Regions from separate parts of the Streptomyces cyanogenus genome, predicted to be linked through region 3. Evidence: riboswitches for the same ligand, from Rfam matches in the RefSeq annotation. Region 3 holds a riboswitch; each other region holds the start of a gene.
The links. Region 3 has a riboswitch for cobalamin ahead of S1361_RS04270 ((2Fe-2S) ferredoxin domain-containing protein). Riboswitches for the same ligand answer to the same signal wherever they lie in the genome.
Positions count from the first base shown of each region.

Region 1: linked by a shared signal. The riboswitch ahead of S1361_RS10150 (cobalamin biosynthesis protein) and the one ahead of S1361_RS04270 ((2Fe-2S) ferredoxin domain-containing protein) in region 3 are both predicted to bind cobalamin.
Region 2: linked by a shared signal. The riboswitch ahead of S1361_RS25965 (ribonucleoside-diphosphate reductase subunit alpha) and the one ahead of S1361_RS04270 ((2Fe-2S) ferredoxin domain-containing protein) in region 3 are both predicted to bind cobalamin.

Region 1 covers NZ_CP071839.1:2,274,077-2,278,960, reverse strand. Annotated here, with positions in the region: gene S1361_RS10155 (cobyric acid synthase) at 1-842, opposite strand, end outside; gene S1361_RS10150 (cobalamin biosynthesis protein) at 839-1,783, opposite strand; cobalamin riboswitch at 1,888-2,025, opposite strand; gene S1361_RS10145 (hypothetical protein) at 2,253-2,480, opposite strand; gene S1361_RS10140 (inorganic phosphate transporter) at 2,515-3,765, opposite strand; gene S1361_RS10135 (lysozyme) at 3,909-4,859, opposite strand.
Region 2 covers NZ_CP071839.1:5,741,108-5,745,991, forward strand. Annotated here, with positions in the region: gene S1361_RS25965 (ribonucleoside-diphosphate reductase subunit alpha) at 1-2,299, opposite strand, end outside; cobalamin riboswitch at 2,427-2,560, opposite strand; gene mctP (monocarboxylate uptake permease MctP) at 2,937-4,565, opposite strand; gene S1361_RS25975 (DUF3311 domain-containing protein) at 4,562-4,825, opposite strand.
Region 3 covers NZ_CP071839.1:940,477-945,360, forward strand. Annotated here, with positions in the region: gene S1361_RS04250 (histidine phosphatase family protein) at 1-515, shown strand, start outside; gene S1361_RS04255 (hypothetical protein) at 512-799, opposite strand; gene S1361_RS04260 (CbtA family protein) at 946-1,698, opposite strand; gene S1361_RS04265 (CbtB domain-containing protein) at 1,721-1,942, opposite strand; gene S1361_RS04270 ((2Fe-2S) ferredoxin domain-containing protein) at 2,222-2,599, opposite strand; cobalamin riboswitch at 2,663-2,784, opposite strand; gene S1361_RS04275 (superoxide dismutase) at 2,955-3,602, opposite strand; gene S1361_RS04280 (antibiotic biosynthesis monooxygenase family protein) at 3,913-4,251, shown strand; gene S1361_RS04285 (NAD(P)-dependent oxidoreductase) at 4,248-4,884, shown strand, end outside.

The sequences.
Region 1 (4,884 bases), 1.3 Mb from region 3:
GCCAGCGCGTCCACGTCGGTGAAGTTGGACATCAGCGGGATCGCGCACACGGCGACTCGCAGCACGTCCTCACCGACCGGGGGAGCGACCGCGGACTCGCGGACCGTGCCCCGCAGCGACACCCTCAGCCCGTCCTCCTCGTCGATGCCGAGCCCGTGCCGGAAGGGCAGCACGCCGTACGTCCGCCGTCCGGTGAGGTCCCGGAGCATGTCCAGGCCGGGCTCCAGCAGGGAGACGTCGCCGCGGAACTTGTTCACCAGGAAACCGGCGACCAGCTCCTGGTCCTCCGGCGAGAGCAGGGCGACCGTGCCGAAGAAGGACGCGAAGACACCCCCGCGGTCGATGTCGCCGACGACGAGCACGGGCAGCCGCGCGTTCCGCGCGATCCCCATGTTGACGATGTCGGTCCGCCGCAGGTTGATCTCGGCCGGACTGCCCGCCCCCTCACAGATCACCGCGTCATACGTGCCCCGCAACTCGGCCAGGCAGTCCAGCACCGTGCCCAGCAGCCGCTGCTGGCGCCCCCCGTGGTACCCGCGCGCGCTCAGCTCGCCCACCGGCTTGCCGAGCAGCACCACCTGGCTGCTCTGTTCGCCGCCGGGCTTGAGCAGCACCGGGTTCATCAGCGCGGTCGGCTCGATCCGGCAGGCCTGGGCCTGCATCGCCTGCGCCCGGCCGATCTCGGCGCCCTCGCGCGTCACGAACGAATTGAGGGACATGTTCTGCGCCTTGAACGGCGCGACCTTCACCCCCTGGCGGACCAGCCAGCGGCAGATGCCGGCCGTCACGACGCTCTTGCCGGCGTCGGAGGTGGTGCCGGCGACGAGGAGACCACCGTTCACTTCCCGCGTCCTTTCAGGAGTCGGCGCGCGGCGAGCGTGCCGCCGAGGGCGAGCAGGCCGACGCGGCGGGAGAGCCGTACGGCCCGGTCGATGTCGGTGACCCGGACCGGCCGTCCGGTGGCGCCGTTGAGCACCGGGCGGTGCTCGACCCGGCCGCCGTAGGAGAGCGTCCCGCCCAGGCGGACGCCGAGGGCGCCCGCGAAGGAGGCCTCCACGGGCCCGGCGTTGGGGCTGGGGTGCTTGCGCGCGTCCGCCTTCCAGGCGCGCAGGGCCCCCCGCGGATCCGGTCCGGCCGCGGCGGCGAGTACGGCGGTCAGCCGGGCCCCCGGCCAGCCGGCGACGTCGTCGAGGCGGGCGGAAGCCCAGCCGAAGCGCCGGAAGCGGGCGGACCTGTGACCCACCATCGCGTCCAGCGTGTTGACCGCCCGGAACCCGAGGAGCCCCGGAACTCCGGCCACCGCGCCCCACACGAGGGCGCCGACGACGGCGTCGGAGGTGTTCTCGGCCACCGATTCGACCACGGCCCGGGCGATGCCGTCGGCGTCCAGCGCCTGCGGGTCCCGGCCGCACAGATGGGGCAGCCGCGCCCGGGCCGCCTCGACGTCCCCGGACTCCAGGGCACGCCCGATGGTGCGGGCCTCCCGGGCGAGCGAGGTGCCGCCCACGACGGCCCAGGTGGCGGCGGCGGTCAGCGCGACGGAGGCGGTACGGGAGGGGCGCACGGCACATGAGGCCAGTGCGCCGAGCGCGACGGCGCCACCGGCGCACACGGCGGTGTGCAGGGCGCCCCAGCCGCGGTGGTCGTGCCACAACGCGCCTTCCACGGCGCCCGCCGCCCGGCCGAACGCGGCGACGGGATGCCCGCGGCGCGGATCGCCGAGAAGCAGGTCCCCGAGAACGCCGGCGGCGGCGCCGTACGCGTATGTGCGATCGGCACCCATCGGCTCAGCCGGCCGTGGGGACAGGAACGGGCCTGGTACTGGTCCTCGATCGGCAGCCGAGCATGGCGATATGTGTCCTCACTCAGGGTGTCCGCGCCCTGGTTCGACGTGAATCGGCGGTGAGAGTTCCTGGCTCCCGGGGTTCTTCCCCGGTGACAGTGGCGGGACCGCGCCGGATTCGCACCGGCTTCCTCTCCTGCCGCCGTACATGGCCTGGGCAGTCCACCACGGGCCCGGAACGGCAGTCAACTTGCCTTTGACCTGGGACGCCGGACTGTGCTGAGGCCCACATCGCCGGCACGCGGGACGGCGCCGGACGACCGGATCGCGTCGAAATCCCCTCGCCGGGAGGCAACTCGACGGCCGGCTTCGTCCACGCGGACGGCTCCGGAGCACCGCGGACATGCGTCAGCCCTGCCGGTCCCGCTGGAGCGGTGAACCGGCAGGGCCGACGTGGTGGATCAGGCCGTCAGGGCTTGGCGACGATCAGGTAGATGCCGTACGCCACCGCCGCGGCACAGGCCGCGAAGCAGACGTACGCACCGGTCACGGCCAGCGCGGCCGACCCGCCCTGGGCCGCGGCCTTCTCGCGGCGGGACAGGCCGTTGACGCCGAGGGTGAACAGGGCCACCAGGCCCACCGTGAACGCGAGGCTGACGCCGAAGACGGAGCCGAGGGCCGCCCAGTCGATCTTCATGGGGATGCTTCCTTCAGTAACCGTGTGCTCGGGGTCAGACCGCGGCGGCCGGCGGGGCGGCCGGGGCGGGGGCCGGCTCGGTGGCCGGGGCCGGGATGGTGGCCGTCAGGTCCTCGGTGACCGTGCCCGTGGGGGGCGGGGTCACGGCGGCGATGGCGGCGGTGACCACACCGGCCGGCTCGCCGGTCTCCTCGACCACGTTGGTGTGGTCGACGACCTCGCGGCGGGAGATCTTCCAGATAGCGGCGCTCCCGGCGACGAGGAAGACGGCGACGGCGGCGGTGCCCCAGTCACCCAGGCCGGTGACCGACTCGGCACCCGCGCCGACCAGCGCGGCGGCCGGCAGGGTGAGCGCCCAGGCGACGAACATGCGGGTCGCGGTGGACCAGCGGACCACACCGCCCTTGCGGCCGAGGCCCGCGCCCATCACCGAGCCGGAGACGACGTGCGTGGTGGAGAGGGAGAAGCCGAGGTGCGAGGAGGCCAGGATGGCGGTCGCGGCGCTGGTCTGCGCGGCGAAGCCCTGGCGCGGCTCCAGGTCGGTCAGGCCCTTGCCCATGGTGCGGATGATGCGCCAGCCGCCGATGTAGGTGCCGAGCGCGATGGCCAGGCCGGCGGAGAGGATCACCCAGGTGGGAGGGTTGGAGCCGGGGGCGAGGGAGCCGCCGGCCACCAGGGCGAGGGTGATGATGCCCATCGTCTTCTGGGCGTCGTTGGTGCCGTGGGCCAGGGAGACCAGGCCGGCGGAGGCGATCTGGCCGACGCGGTAGCCCTTGCGGGTGGCCTCGCCGTCCGCGCCGCCGCCGATGCCGTAGGAGAACCGGGTGGCCAGCAGCGAGGCCAGGCCCGCCACGATCGGCGCGGCGACGGCCGGCAGCAGCACCTTGGTGACCAGGACGTCACCGTGGACGGCGCCGAAGCCGGCGGAGGCGACGGTGGCGCCGACCAGGCCGCCCATCAGGGCGTGCGAGGAGCTGGAGGGCAGGCCCACCAGCCAGGTCAGCAGGTTCCAGAGGATCGCGCCGACCAGGGCGGCGAAGATGACCTCGGGACGGATGCCGGTCTCGTCGACGAGACCCTTGGAGATCGTGTTCGCGACCTCCACGGAGAGGAAGGCGCCCACAAGATTGAGGACGGCGGACATGGCCACCGCGATCTTCGGCTTCAGAGCGCCTGTGGAGATGGTGGTGGCCATCGCGTTCGCGGTGTCGTGGAAACCGTTCGTGAAATCGAACGCGAGAGCGGTTACGACCACTATCGCGAGGATCAGCGAGAAGCTTTCCATTTACCCAGGCAATCGTTCGAGGTCATTGGCTGGTCGAACGTAGGCAACCTGGGTGAACGGAAGATGAACTGAGGCGGGCGTGAGGGTGTCAGTAACGCGCGCGAGAGATTCCGCTTGTGTCCCTCGCCCCAGGCGGCCCTTGGCTACCGGCCCCGCGCGAGGACCCGCAGCCGGCTCAGGGTGCCGTTGAAGAGATTCTGGTCACCCGGCAGCCGGCCCTTGGTGTCGTACTGCCAGAAGGTCCAGTAGCGCCAGCCGCCCGGCAGCGTCCCCGGCCGCGAGGTGCCGTGCCGGGCGATCCACAGGGGGTTCGAGGAGGAGAGGGCGCGGCTGTTCCCGGTGCACAGCTTCCACCACTGGGTCGAGGTGTAGATCACCGGACGGCGGCCGGTCTCCCGCTCGACCTCGTCGCTGAAGGACTGGATCCAGCGGACCATGCGGGCCTTGCCCAGCCCGTAGCACTTGTGTTGCGTGCTGTACGGGTTGTACTCGATGTCCAGCGCGGGCGGCAGCGTCCAGCCGTCCGCCCGCCAGGCGCCGCCGTGCGCCACGAAGTACGCGGCCTGCCGGGTGCCGGAGGACCGGTCCGGCAGGGCGAAGTGGTACGCGCCCCGCAGCAGGCCGGCCTTGCGGGCGCCGGAGTACTGCCCGGAGAAGTAGGGGTTGCGGTAGGTCGTGGACTCGGTCGCCTTGACGTACACGAACCGGGCGCCCTTCGCCGCGGCGGCGGCCCAGTCGACGTGCTTCTGGTAGGACGAGACGTCGTGCCCCCGGGGCAGCCCGGCGGGGAGCATCGACAGCCCGGCTGCCTGCGAGGTTCCGGCCTGCTGTGAGGTCTCGGCGGGCTGCGTCTGCGACCTTCCGGCCTCCTGCGACATGCCGGTCTGCTGTGACGTGCCGTCCTGCTGTGAGCTGCCGGTGTGGTGTGACGTTCCGGCTGCCTGTGTGGATCCGGCCGTCCCGGTCTGTCCTGCCGGCTCCCCGGGGCCCACCGGCCCGGCCGACGCCGGTGCGGTGCCCGCGAGGGCGAGGGCCGCCGTGGCTGCCGCGAGGACACCGGCGCGGCGGCGGACGAGGGTGCGTTCACGGGCCATGCGTCTCCCCGGGGTGGCGGACGAC
Region 2 (4,884 bases), 4.8 Mb from region 3:
GCACGGGGACGGGCTTGGCGGCCTGCGCCTGGCCCTGGGCGGCGCGGGCGATGCGCGTCGCGGGACGCGAGCGCAGGTAGTACGTGGTCTTCAGGCCCGACTTCCAGGCGTAGGCGTACATCGAGGAGAGCTTGCCGATGGTCGGCGTCTCCAGGAACAGGTTGAGCGACTGGGCCTGGTCGAGGAAGGGGGTGCGGGCGGCGGCCATGTCGATGAGGCCGCGCTGGGGGATCTCCCAGGCCGTGCGGTACAGCTCACGCACGTCCTGAGGGATCCAGAGGAAGTCCTGCACCGAGCCGTTGGCCTCGCGCAGGGCCTCGCGGGTGCGGGCGTCCCAGACGCCGAGGTCCTTCAGGTCCTGCACCAGGTAGGAGTTGACCTGGAGGAACTCGCCGGAGAGCGTCTCGCGCTTGAACAGGTTGGAGACCTGCGGCTCGATGCACTCGTACACACCCGCGATGGACGCGATGGTGGCCGTCGGCGCGATCGCGAGGAGCAGCGAGTTGCGCATGCCGGTCTCCGCGATGCGCCTGCGGAGGGCGTCCCAGCGCTCCGGCCAGGTCAGGTCGACCTCGTAGTGGTCGGGGTGGAGGACGCCGCGGGCGGCGCGGGTCTGCTCCCAGGCGGGCAGCGGGCCGTTGCGCTCGGCGAGGTCGGCGGAGGCCTCGTAGGCGGCGAGCATGATCCGCTCGGCGATCCGGGTGGACAGGGCCTTGGCCTCGGCGGAGTCGAAGGGCAGGCGCAGCTTGAAGAAGACGTCCTGGAGGCCCATCGCGCCGAGGCCCACGGGGCGCCACTTGGCGTTGGAGCGGCCCGCCTGCTCGGTCGGGTAGAAGTTGATGTCCACGACCCGGTCGAGGAAGGTGACGGCGGTGCGGACCGTCCGGTCCAGGCGCTCCCAGTCGATGTCGGCGTCCCGCACGAAGGCGCCGAGGTTGATCGAGCCGAGGTTGCAGACGGCGGTCTCGCCGTCGTCGGTGACCTCCAGGATCTCGGTGCAGAGGTTGGAGGAGTGGATGACGTTGCCGGGCTCGGCGGTCTGGTTGGCGGTGCGGTTGGCGGCGTCCTTGAAGGTCATCCAGCCGTTGCCGGTCTGCGCGAGGGTGCGCATCATCCGGCCGTACAGCTCCCGTGCGGGAAGGGTCTTCCTGGCCAGGCCGGCGGCCTCGGCCTTGCGGTAGGCGGCGTCGAACTCCTCGCCCCACAGGTCGACCAGCTCGGGGACGTCGGCGGGGGAGAACAGCGACCACTGCGCGTCGGCGTTGACCCGGCGCATGAACTCGTCCGGGACCCAGTGGGCGAGGTTGAGGTTGTGGGTGCGGCGGGCGTCCTCGCCGGTGTTGTCCCGCAGTTCCAGGAACTCCTCGATGTCGGAGTGCCAGGTCTCCAGGTAGACCGCGGCGGCGCCCTTGCGCCGGCCGCCCTGGTTCACCGCGGCCACGGACGCGTCCAGGGTCTTCAGGAACGGCACGATGCCGTTGGAGTGCCCGTTCGTCCCCCGGATCAGCGAACCCCGCGAGCGGATACGGGAGTACGACAGCCCGATGCCGCCGGCGTGCTTCGACAGGCGGGCCACCTGGTGGTAGCGGTCGTAGATGGAGTCCAGTTCGTCCAGCGGCGAGTCCAGCAGGTAGCAGGACGACATCTGGGGGTGCCGCGTGCCGGAGTTGAACAGGGTGGGGGAGGACGGCAGGTAGTCCAGGCGGCTCATCAGGCCGTACAGGGCCGCGACCTCGTCCACCGAGCGGGGCGTGTCGTCCTCGGCGAGGCCGCTGGCCACGCGGAGCATGAAGTGCTGGGGCGTCTCGACGACCTTGCGGGTGATCGGGTGGCGCAGCAGGTAACGGCTGTAGAGGGTGCGCAGGCCGAAGTAGCCGAAGCGGTCGTCGGCCGAGGCGTCGACCAGTGCGTCGAGCCGCTCGGCGTGCAGGCGCGCGAACTCGGCGGTGCGGTCGGCGATGAGGCCCTCGCGGTGCCCGACCGCGACGGACTCGGTGAAGGACGTCACGCCCTGCGAGGCGGCCTCGTCCCGGATGGTGAGGGTCAGCAGCCGGGCGGCCAGCTTCGAGTAGGCGGGGTCCTCGGAGATCAGGCCGGCGGCCGCCTCCGTGGCCAGCTCACGCAGCTCCGCCTCGTCGGCCCGCGCGGACCGGCCGCGCAGCGCGGCGGCGGCGATCCGGCCCGGGTCGGCGTCGGGCAGGTCGGCGGTCAGCTCGGTCAGGGTCCGCAGCAGTGCGGTCCCGGGACCGTCGGTCTCCAGTTCGCTGACTGAAGCCGGGTCGGCTGGCGCGATGGTCACGTGGGGCTCTCCCTCAGCTCGGCACGGGGGCCCGGCGGAGGGCAGGAGGCAGCCACGAGCGCGCACGGCGTCGCGTCCACCGGCCCACTCCACGAGGCCCGGACGTTCGGAACCCACCCGGACCGGACGTCCGGGTGTGCTGCCGGCAGGTCGTCGGACTCAACAGGCGCGCGGATGCACGCAGGTACACCGTTGCGGGACAGTTCCGGACTCGCACCGGATTCCCCTGCGGCGACAGCGATCACGAGCATACATCTAGTGCCGGGTTCTCATGTCACCCCCAGATGTTGTGCCGGTCCGGTGTCGGGGGCCACTTGCCGGGCGGCGGCGCGGACGGTGCGTGCTTCCTGGGAAGCAGTTGCCCGCGGGGTCCCGGGTGCCGGGAAGACGGGCCTCGTGCACCAACGCCGACCGGGTCGTGCGGACCGTTGCCGTGCTCGCCGCGTTCGCCTGGGGGCGCAGGGCGGGTACACCCTGGTCTCGCGTACCACCGGGCCGGGCGGCACCACCTCGTGCGGCCGTCTCGGCGATGCCCGGGCGTACCCGCGACGAAGCCCTGCCGTTCGGTTCATCCCGGCGGCGCGGGGCGGCCGGCTGATCCGAACGACAGGGCTCGGGGCCCCGATCGAGGCGTGGGCTAGTGCGCGCTGCCCGCGGTGGCCGGCGGCAGCTCCACCTGCACCCCGGGGTCGCCCGCGTCGGCCGTGTAGTCCTGCGGCCTGGTCTCGTCGACGCCGTCGGGGGCCTTCACGGCCCTCAGGACGACGGTCAGGACCACGGTCACCAGAACGTTCAGGACGAACGCCGTCAGGCCGATGTAGCCGATCTCGCCGATGCCCGGGATCTCCTTGGCGTTGCCGCCGAAGTGCTTCTGGGTCGGCGAGGCGATGCCGTACGCGGCGGCCGTGCCGTAGATCATGCCGGCCGCCCAGCCGGCGAGCAGCGCCCAGCGGTGGAACCAGCGGGTGAACAGGCCGCCGACCAGGGCCGGGAAGGTCTGCAGGATCCAGATGCCGCCCAGCAGCTGGAAGTTGATGGCGACGGTCTTGTCCATGGTGAGGACGAAGACCAGCGCGCCGACCTTCACCAGCAGCGACACCAGCTTGGAGACCTTGGTCTCCTGCTGGGCCGTCGCGTCGGGCTTGATGAAGTCCTTGTAGATGTTGCGGGTGAAGAGGTTGGCCGCCGCGATGGACATGATCGCCGCCGGGACCAGGGCGCCGATGCCGATCGCCGCGAAGGCCACCCCGGCGAACCAGTCCGGGAACATGTCCTCGAACAGCTGCGGGATGGCCAGCTGGCCGTTGCCGACCTTCACCCCGGCCGCGATCGCCATGAAGCCCAGCAGCGCCAGCAGACCCAGCATCAGGGAGTACAGCGGCAGGATCGTGGTGTTGCGGCGGATCACCTCACGGCTCCTGGACGACAGGGTCGCGGTGATCGAGTGCGGGTACATGAACAGCGCGAGCGCGGAGCCGAGGGCCAGCGTGGCGTACGTCCACTGGTTCGCCTCCCCCGGGGCCAGCGCGCCGCGCGGCTTCCCGGTGTCCGGGTTCACCTGGCCGAGCGCGTGGCCCGCCTTGGCGAAGACGTCGTCGAACCCGCCCAGCTTGATCGGGATGTAGATGATCGCCACCGCGATGACGATGTAGATCAGCGTGTCCTTGACGAACGCGATCAGCGCGGGGGCGCGCAGGCCCGAGGAGTACGTGTACGCGGCCAGCACGCCGAAGGCGATCAGCAACGGCAGGTCCTTCACGAACCAGTTGGTGTTCTCGCCGCCGCCGACGCCCATCACGTCCAGCACGGCCTGGATGCCGACCAGTTGGAGCGCGATGTACGGCATGGTCGCCAGGATGCCGGTCACCGCCACCGCCAGCGACAGGCCCTTCGAACCGAACCGGCCGCGCACGAAGTCGGAGGTGGTGACGTACCCGTGCCGGTGCGAGACCGACCACAGGCGCGGCAGGAAGGTGAAGATCAGCGGGTACACCAGGATCGTGTACGGCACCGCGAAGAAGCCGGACGCGCCCGCCGCGTAGATCGCCGCCGGTACGGCGACGAAGGTGTACGCCGTGTACAGGTCGCCGCCGAGCAGGAACCAGGTGATCCAGGTGCCGAAGGACCGGCCGCCCAGACCCCACTCGTCCAGGGAGTGCTCGTTCTCGGCCCTGCGCCAGCGCGCGGCCAGGAAGCCCATGACCGTGACGGCCAGGAAGAAGAAGATGAAGACGCCGAGCGCGACGCCGTTGACGCCGTCCTTCACTTCGCCGCACCCCCGTTCGCACCCTTGCGGGCGCGCTGGTCACGCTGCCAGAGCTTGTACGCCAGCATGGTGAGCGCGGTGGAGATCAGCACCCAGAGCATCTGGTACCAGTAGAAGAACGGGATCCCGATGAACGCGGGGTCGGTCTTGGCGTACGAGCCGACCCAGAGCATCGCCACGAAGGGCGCGACGAGACACAGTGCGATGATCACCCGGCCCGGCGTCACCACCGGTGGTCTCACTTCAGGCGTTTCGGACATGCCACGGCTCCGTCCCCTCGCTGATCACCTGGGTAATGCGCAGGCAATCTAGGTGACGC
Region 3 (4,884 bases):
ACGGCGGCTCGCTCGACGACGGCGGTGCGGCGCAGGCCCGTTCGGCGGCCGGGTCGCTGCCCACCGCGGCCCGGGTGCTGGTCTCGCCCAGCGTGCGCTGTCGTGAGACGGCCGCCGCACTGGGCCTGGACGGCGTGCCGGCGGCGGACCTGGCCGGTCTCGCCGTGGGTCGCTGGCGGGGCCGCACCCTGGACGAGGTGGGGGCCGCCGAGCCCGAGGCGGTGGCCCGCTGGCTCACCGACCCCGCCTGCGCACCCCATGGCGGCGAGTCGGTCCGTGACCTGTGCGGACGGATCGCGCGCTGGCTGGCCGACGCCCGAGCCGTGGAGGGTCGGACGCTCGCCGTGGTCGAACCGGACGTGGTGCGGGCCGCGGTCGTGGAGGCGCTGAACCTGCCTGCCGCGCTCTTCTGGCGTCTCGATGTGCCACCGCTGACCGTGACCGAACTCGGCGGCCGGGCCGGGCGGTGGAACCTGCGGCTGGGGCGTCCGTTGGCGGGGCCGGAGGCGGACTAGGCTCTGCCGGGCTGCGCCGCGCGGTGCCGGCGCAGCAGCTCGGCCACGGCGCAGCGCAGACAGCCGGGGTCGGGACAGGTGCCTCCTCGGGTGTCTATCAGTGTCTCCAGGTCGTGCAGGAGCCGTTCGGTGCGCCGCGCCTGCTGGGCGAGCACCCGGACGCGGGCGCTCTGGCCCCCGATCTGCCGTCTGCTGGCGACCAGTTGCTCGTACTCCTCCGGGGTGAGGGCGACCGCCTCGCGGCCGCCGAGGGTGATGCGGCGCGGCTGGGGGTGACTGGGCACTCGGTTCCTCCGCTCCTCGCCCGGGCGCCCCGTGTCCGGCCGGCGTGGCTTCGCGTGCCGCGGCGGGGCCCCGTGATCCTCGGTGTCCGGGGAACGACAGAGGGCCCCCGGATGGTTCCGAGGGGCCCTCTGTCGTCCGGAAGGAGTCAGTGCGCGGCCGGAACGGCACGCGCGCTGTCGGCCCTCGCCGGCCGGGGGTTCAGCAGCCGCTCGGCCAACTCGCCGAAGGCGAGCCCGAATCCGGCCCACTGGACGGCCTGGATGGCCAGCGCGGACAGCCGGAACCGCCACAGCAGGGTGGCCGGGAAGTCCGGCGGCACCTCGTTGACGGCCGGCAGGAACGCATAGGCCAGACCGACGACGACGGCGAACGCGGTCACCGCCGTCACGGTCGCCCACCAGGTGCCCAGAGCGGGCGCCAGGCGTTTGCCGAGGAGGGTGGCGGCGATCGCCAGGAGGACGCTCAGCAGCATCATCAGGAAGTACAGGCTGGTCCGCTTGCCGATGGTGCCGGGGTCGCCGACCGACGGCGGGTTGGCCGGGTACTTCAGGAACGGTACGACATACACGGTGAGCAGGGCGCAGCCCGACAGCAGCAGCGCCGTGGCGCGCGGGCCGAAACGGCCGACCCGGCCGAGCGCGAAGCAGAAGGCGAGCGCGGCGATGCCGCCGAAGGCGACCCCGTAGACGAGGACGCCGGTGGCGAGGCCCGCGGTGGACTGGAGGGAGCGGGAGACGACTTCCATCTCGTGCTCGTGGGAGTGGGCCTCCTCGAAGCCGATCGCCTTGTCGACGCTCGGCTCGCCGAGGAGATAGGCCGCGATCAGGGCGAGCACGCCGGCCGCGAGGCCGGCGAGCATGCCCCGTACGAGGAGGTTCCGTACGGTTGCGGAATTCATGGGCGGGCGGTGTCCCCTCGCGTCAGTGGCAGGGGAAACCGAGCAGATGGCGGGCGTCGTGCACCCACTCGTGGACGTCCGTGCCGTTGAACACGGAGGTGGCGCCCTGCTCGGCGCCGACGAAGTAGAGCAGGACCAGCATGAGGATGCCGAAGAAGACCGCCCAGGGAGCGATCGCCTTCAGCGGCAGCTTGGCGGGGATGGCGGGAGTGGTGGCTGTCGGCTGGGCGACGGTCTGCGCCATGGCAGAACCTCCTCTGGGAATTCGCGTCCCATCTCGGTGGTGCACAGGACGACGGCCCCGGGTCTGACTCGCGAACGCCCTTGCGGGGCCCGCATACAGTGGCGCGACCGTTCCGGATTCTCACCGGCTTCCGTCATGCCGTCGTCGATATCGGACAGACCGTACCGCGTGTCCGGCGCCCCGCCAAGACCGCCTCCGACCGACGTGATCCTCGTCTCGTGCCGAGTGGACGACCGTGCGCCCGGTGGGGCGGCGGTGGCGCGATACGGCCGGCCCCGTTCAGGGTTCCGCGCGCCGGCGCGGTGGGGTGAAGGCGTACAGGTCGAGGATGTCCGGCCGGGGAGCCACGCCGGGGCCACCGGCGCGTACCCAGGTGACGATGTCCTCGGTCGCCTCCGGGTCGTTGACCAGCCCGAGCCAGACCGGTCGGGCGCCGGCGGCCCGGCCGGCGGTGGAAGGCTGTACGACGATGACGTTGGCCTGGTCGCACACGTCGAGGCAGTCGGAGATGCGCACGGGCACCTGCGCCCGCAGCCGCGCGGTCTGCGCCGCGTGATCGCCCGTCACCTTGGGGCTGCCGCAGCAGCAGTCCCGGCACACGACGACCCGGCACGGCACCGGTCCGCCCGCTCCGTGTTCCGTCGGCCTCTCGGGCACAGCGCACCGCTCCCCTCTCCCGGGGAGATCCGCCCCGGTGTCGCCTGAGGAGGCGACCGCGTGAGTCTCCTGGCTCCCGGGTCGCCGCCCGTCCCGCCTTCCCGCCCCGCTCGGGGGAGGTGGCCTGCCGGGACTCGCTCGCCGGTCACAGTGGCGGGACCGCGCCGGATTCGCACCGGCTTCCTCGGACCGCCGTCGCCTTGTGTCGCCGGTCATCATGTCATCACCGCCGACGGCCCGTCACCCGGCCGCCGTGCGCCGGGACTCCCGCGGGGGGTGTGCCCGCGGGAGTTGCTCGCGCGTCGTGAGCGGTGGAGAGGACGATCACGGTCGGGGCACCTGCGGGACCACGCCGTCACGGGGCGAGCAGCAGCGGATCCGTGCGGGACTTGGCGGCCTGGTGACGACGGGCCACGTCCTGCCAGTCGACGACCTGCCACATGGCCTCGATGAAGTCCACCTTCTGGTTCTTGTACTGGAGGTAGAAGGCGTGCTCCCAGGCGTCGAAGACCAGGATCGGGGTGGAGCCCTGGCCGACGTTGCCCTGGTGGTCGTAGACCTGCTCCACGATCAGGCGTCCGCTCAGCGGCTCGTGGGCGAGGACACCCCAGCCCGAACCCTGCGTGGTGGCCGCAGCCTTGGACAGCTGGGTCCTGAAGGCGGCGAAGGAGCCGAAGGACTCCTTGATCGCCTCGGCCAGCTCGCCCACGCCGTCGGCGGCCAGGGGCTCGCCGCCGCCGCCCTTCGGGCCGGTCATGTTCTGCCAGTAGATGCTGTGCAGGATGTGCCCGGAGAGGTGGAAGGCCAGGTTCTTCTCCAGGCCGTTGATCGAGCCCCAGGCCTCCTTGTCCCGTGCCTCGGCGAGTTGCTCCACGGCGTCGTTCGCGCCCTTCACATAGGCCGCGTGGTGCTTGTCGTGGTGCAGCTCGATGATCTCCGGGCTGATCACCGGCGCGAGCGCCGAGTAGTCATAAGGAAGCTCCGGGAGCGTGTACAGCGCCATGTCCAACGTCCTCCGCCATTATTGCGAATGATGTGCAACTGAATTCTAATGGCAAGAGTCTCCGGTGGCACGGGCGCCATTCGGCAGGAGGGGCACCGGAACGAAGTTCGCCTGATCGTGTGTGCCGGCTCCGGGACGAGGGGTGCCCGCGCGAACTGCGCACGCCGGGGCCGCAAGTCACCCGAAATGACTAATGACGGAGCGTGCACCCCTTGTCACGACTGGGCCGTGCCCCATTCGGAGTTGCAGCCGTACGAGGGACATGAGTCCGTTGGTGTCGTGTCCGTCCGGCTCTCACACAGGAGGAGACATGGGCGCCAACGACAACGGCCGATCGGCCGACAAGCTGAGCGTGGTTTTCGCGGTCCGCGTGATCGAGGGCGGCGAACAGGGCTTCCTGGATCTGTACGAGCACCTCCGGAAGTCCGTGTCCAGCACCCCCGGACACATCATCGAGCGGCTCGGCGAACCCGTCGACGACTCCCGCCAGTGGGTGATCACCAGCGAATGGCGGACCGCCGAGGACTTCTTCGCCTGGCAGCAGAGCGAGGAGCACCAGGAGTTGGTGGCCCCGCTGCGTCAGTTCGTCGACCAGCGGCAGTCGATGCGGTTCCGGGTGGTCAAGGAGACCAAGGGGGTGGCGTCATGACGCCCCCCGTGCGCGGCCCCGTCGCCGTCCTCGGCCTCGGCACGATGGGCGCCGGCCTGGCCGGCCGCCTCCTCGACCAGGGGGTACAGGTCCGGGTCTGGAACCGTACCCCGGAGCGCGCCGCCCCGCTCGCCGAGGCGGGCGCCTACGCCGCCGCCAACCCCGCCGACGCCGTCGCGGGCACGAGCGCAGCCCTGTGCGTCGTGGCCGACGGCCAGGCCCTCGGCGCGGTGCTGCACGGACCGGGTGGCGTGCTGGCCGAGGGCCCGTACCCCGGCCTGCTGATCTGCGCCAGCACCGTCGCCCCGGACGAGGTCGTGCAGATCGCCGGCGAGTTCCCGGCGGTCCTGGACGTCGGGATGCTCGGCAACCGCGACCACGCCCGCGACGGAGAGCTGCGGCTGTTCGCCGGCGGCGAGCAGCGTGCGTTCGAGACCGCCCGCCCGCTGCTGGACGCGCTGGGCAAGGAAGTGGTCCATCTGGGCGCACTGGGGTCCGGCATGCGGATGAAACTGCTCCTCAACCTGCTGATGGGCATAGAGGTGCAGGCCATGGCCGAGGCCACCGCGCTGGCGGAGGCCTGCGGCCTCGAACGGGAGCTGGTTCTCCGGACCATCGCGGGCAGCGGGTTCG